Regions from separate parts of the Paenarthrobacter sp. MSM-2-10-13 genome, predicted to be linked through region 2. Evidence: riboswitches for the same ligand, from Rfam matches in the RefSeq annotation. Region 2 holds a riboswitch; the other holds the start of a gene.
What was found. Region 2 has a riboswitch for glycine ahead of gcvP (aminomethyl-transferring glycine dehydrogenase). Riboswitches for the same ligand answer to the same signal wherever they lie in the genome.

Region 1: linked by a shared signal. The riboswitch ahead of gcvP (aminomethyl-transferring glycine dehydrogenase) and the one ahead of gcvP (aminomethyl-transferring glycine dehydrogenase) in region 2 are both predicted to bind glycine.

What each region holds. Positions count from the first base shown of each region.
Region 1 covers NZ_JAAOXO010000003.1:432,850-435,241, reverse strand. The annotation lists gene HAV21_RS10290 (TetR/AcrR family transcriptional regulator) at 16-555, shown strand; glycine riboswitch at 649-746, shown strand; gene gcvP (aminomethyl-transferring glycine dehydrogenase) at 927-2,392, shown strand, end outside.
Region 2 covers NZ_JAAOXO010000005.1:35,493-37,884, reverse strand. The annotation lists gene HAV21_RS12105 (PucR family transcriptional regulator) at 1-688, shown strand, start outside; glycine riboswitch at 763-861, shown strand; gene gcvP (aminomethyl-transferring glycine dehydrogenase) at 1,011-2,392, shown strand, end outside.

The DNA.
Region 1 (2,392 bases), on a different contig from region 2:
GGGAATGATGGATACATGCCACGAAAACCAATTGCCCGGGACGCCGTCCTGGATGCCTTTGAAGCCCTCCTCATAGAAGTAGGGGAGCGGGCTGCCACACTAGACGCCGTCGCCAAGCGGGCAGGCGTGTCCAAAGGCGGACTGCTCTACCACTTCCCCAACAAGGAAGCGCTGATTACGGCCCTTTTGGAGCGCCTGGACCTGCTGGCCGATGAAGATACCGAACTCATGAAGGCGGCGCCGGATGGTTCAGCGGCATACTTCATCAGGTCCTCTCTCTGGGCAGATACGCCCATGGACCGGGCATTCGTCGCCGCTACCAGGCTGGCTGAGGTGGCTCACGAGGAAACCCGCCGCAGGTTTGCCGCAATTCAGCAGCGGTGGCTTGACGTGCTGGCAGAAGACGTCGGACCAGAGGTTGCCAAGGCTGTGAGCTATATGGGCGACGGACTCTATTTCAACGCGATCTTTGAAGGTGGCCAGGAGGGCGGCTACGCCGGGCGGGAGGCCGACGTCGAAATCCTTCTGGGGGTCCTTGAACGCCTGCGGAAGTAGCAGCTCATCCATTTGCTGCTGAGGCCCGAGCGTAGGACAATTAACTCTTGTGGCGTGCCCTACATGGTGCCCATACACAATTGAACATGCCTTTGATCTGCGGCGGGAGAGTCCTGCAGGCAAGTGATGCAGGCGCCGTAGGAGCAAACCCTCCCCAGGAATCTCTCAGGCCCACGCACCGCCGCGGCGAGGCAACTCTGGAAAGCAGCAGGTACTCAGCCTATCCACGGGCGAACGGGTACTGTGCTCACCGACGGTGCAAGCGATGGTTGTTCACGCAACGCGCGGAAACTCTCAGGTCCAATACAGAGCGGGGAGGAACCCAGCCGCTGTGGCGTACCCAAACGCCGCCCAAGTAATGGAGTTCCTTCGTGACGGTTAGTTCTGCCTCCACCACCTTCGTCGATCGGCATATCGGCGCCCGCCGCCAGGCCGACATTGAGACCATGCTCAAGTCCGTCGGTTACGACACCGTCGATTCGCTGGTCGACACCGCCGTCCCGAACGATATCCGCCAGGATGTTGCCCTCACCCTGCAAAACGCCCTGAGCGAAGTTGAGGTTCTTGCCGAGCTCCGCAAGCTCGCCTCCAAGAACAAGACTGCCGTTCAGATGATCGGCCAGGGCTACTACGACACCGTGACGCCGCCGGTGATCCGCCGCAACATCCTGGAATCTCCGGCTTGGTACACCGCCTACACCCCCTACCAGCCGGAAATCTCGCAGGGCCGCCTCGAAGCGCTCCTCAACTTCCAGACCATGGTCCAGGACCTGGTTGGCCTGCCGATCGCCAACGCCTCCCTGCTGGACGAAGCAACTGCCGTGGCCGAGGCCGTCCTGATGATGCGCCGCGCCAACAAGAACAAAGCTGCCCAGGATGGCAAGACCGTCCTTGACGCCGACTGCCTGCCGCAGACCATCGCGATCGTGAAGGGCCGCGCGGAAGCGCTTGGCTTCGAGGTTGAGGTGGCCGATCTGTCCCTGGGCCTCCCGGAAGGCACCATTAACGGCGTCGTCCTGCAGCAGCCCGGTGTCTCCGGCCGCGTGTTCGACCACTCCGCCGTCATCGCCGCAGCCAAAGAACGCGGCGCACTGGTCACCGTGGCTGCAGATCTTCTGTCCCTGACGCTCATCACCCCTCCGGGTGAGCAGGGCGCCGACATCGCCGTAGGTTCCGCGCAGCGACTGGGCGTTCCGCTGTTCTTCGGCGGCCCGCACGCTGCCTACATGGCCGTCCAGAAGGGTCTGGAGCGTTCCATGCCCGGCCGTCTGGTGGGCGTTTCCAAGGACGACGCCGGTGTCCCCGCCTACCGCTTGGCGCTGCAGACACGTGAGCAGCACATCCGCCGCGAGAAGGCCACCTCCAACATCTGTACTGCGCAGGCGCTCCTGGCCATCGTCGCGTCGATGTACGCCGTTTACCACGGCCCTGAAGGCCTGAAAGCGATCGCGGAGACCGCGCACGGTCACGCCCGTACCCTTGCAGCGTCCCTGAAGGCGGCCGGCGTCGAGGTCCTCCACGGTTCCTTCTTCGACACCATCACCGTCCGCGTCCCCGGTAAGGCTGCGGAGATCGTGGCCGCCGCTGAGGCCAAGGGCATCAACCTCCGCGGCGTTGACGCCGATGCTGTTGGCATCTCTGTAGACGAGACCACTACATCTGAGATTGTCGGCGGTCTCCTTGAAGTCTTTGGTGCTTCGGTAACCGAAACCGCTGAAGGCTTTGCGCTTGAAGATTCCGTGGAGCGCACCAGCGATTTCATGCAGCACCCGGTGTTCAACACGCACCGCTCCGAAACCCAGCTCCTGCGCTACATCCGCAAGCTCTCTGACCGCGA
Region 2 (2,392 bases):
ACGCCTCGGAGTGGCCGAGATGGAGAGCCGGCTGACGGCTTTTGAGGTGCCGGCCCGGGATTTCGTGCTCGCCTCCATGTCGGCGGACGCTGCCAGGGAATTGGACGCTGTCAAGCAAGCGGACGACGGCGGTGGGCTGGCTGGCGTGCACATCGAACTGTGGCGGCACGGAGTTGCGTCAGCGTCCTTGAAGCGGAACAACAGGCTGCATGTGGTGGTCCCAGCTGATGTGGACGACGACGTCCTGGCGCACTGCGCCGGCGCGGAAACCGTCATCGGCATCAGTGCCCCGGCCGCCGTTGCGGGGCTGCAACGGGCTCTTCAGGAGTCCCTTTGGGCTCTCGGCTCGGCCAAGGCCAACAAGCTGGACGTCGCCCACTATGCGCAGGGACCATCGTGGTTGGGCATGACGGGTTTTGAGGAAGGAACGGCGCTGGTCCGGCGACTGCTGGGCCCAATTTTTGACTACGAGCAGAGCCAGGACGGCGATCTCATCGTCACCTTGCGGACCTATCTGAACTCGCAACGTTCCTGGCAAAAGTCGGCTGCCGCCCTGTTCGCGCACCGGCAAACAATCATCTACCGCATACGAAAAATCGGTGAGCTGACGGGGCTGGACATGGGTGAGACCTCCACGGTGGCGCAACTCTGGTTCGCGTTGCAGATTCACGAGACCATGCACCAGTAGCCGCACCTTGCTTGCGCTTTTTCGAAACTACCCGCTATGGTGTGAAGCGTGTCACTCAGGTGGCGCAACGCTTTTGATCTGCGGCGGGAGAGTCCTGCCGGTACATCCAGTCAGGCGCCGTAGGAGCAAATCCTCCCCAGGAATCTCTCAGGCCCATGTACCGCCGCGGTTAGGCAACTCTGGAAAGCAGTCCGGGCAACCGGGCTCACCGACGGTGCAAGCAGGAGACCATCCCTGCGGAATCTCTCAGGTCCAATACAGAGCGGGGAGGAACCCCACATCATCGTGGCGCTCAGTGGGCGCCTGAATCATGGAGTTCCTCTTGACTGTTAAATCAACCCCCACCGCCTTCGCGGACCGGCATATTGGCGCCAGGCGCCAGGCCGACGTTGACACCATGCTCAAGGCAATCGGCTACGACTCTGTCGACGGCCTGGTAGACGTCGCGGTCCCCGATTCCATCCGCCAGGACACTGCCCTGAAGTTGCAGGACGCCCTCACCGAGGTGCAGGTACTCGCCGAGCTCCGCAAGCTGGCGTCCAAGAACAAGACCGCTGTCCAGATGATCGGCCAGGGCTACTACGACACCGTCACGCCCCCGGTTATCCGCCGCAACATCCTCGAAGCTCCCGCTTGGTACACGGCCTACACCCCGTACCAGCCGGAAATTTCCCAGGGTCGCCTTGAAGCACTCCTGAATTTCCAGACCATGGTGCAGGACCTCACGGGGCTGCCTGTTGCCAACGCTTCGTTGCTGGATGAAGCCACCGCCGTTGCCGAGGCCGTGTTGCTGATGCGCCGGGCCAACAAGAACAAGGCTGCCAAGGACGGCAAGACTGTCCTGGACTCCGACCTCCTCCCGCAGACCATCGCGATCGTGAAGGGACGTGCCGAGGCGTTGGGCTTTGAGGTTGAGATCGCGGACCTGTCGGCCGGACTTCCCGACGGCGACATCAATGGCGTCGTCCTGCAGCAGCCGGGCGTTTCGGGCCGAGTCTTCAACCACTCCGGCGTCATTGCCGACGCGAAGGAACGCGGCGCCCTGGTAACGGTTGCCGCCGACCTTCTGGCGCTCACCCTCATCACGCCCCCGGGTGAACAAGGTGCGGACATCGCCGTCGGAACCGCGCAACGCTTCGGTGTGCCGCTGTTCTTCGGCGGCCCGCACGCTGCCTACATGGCCGTCCGTGAAGGCATGGAGCGCACGCTTCCCGGCCGCATCGTGGGTGTTTCCAAGGACAACGCCGGTGTCCCTGCCTACCGCCTGGCGCTGCAAACCCGCGAGCAGCACATCCGCCGCGAGAAGGCGACGTCCAACATCTGTACCGCGCAGGCTTTGCTCGCCATCGTTGCGTCGATGTACGCGGTGTACCACGGCCCCGAAGGCCTGAAGGCGATCGCTGAAACCGTCCACGGCCATGCCCGGGTTTTGGCTACCACTCTGCAGAAGGCCGGCCGTGAACTCGTCGCCGATTCCTTCTTCGACACCCTCACCGTCCGCGTTCCCGGCAAAGCTGACAAGGTCATCGCCGCCGCCGAAGCCCGCGGCATCAACCTGCGGCTCATCGACGCGGACACCGTTGGCGTTTCCGTTGATGAAACCACGACGCCGGAGGTCCTCTCCGCGGTGGCCGTCGCCTTTGGTGCCGGTCCAGTAAGGGACGCCGCAGGGTTCGAACTGCCCTCTGATGTGGTCCGAAGCAG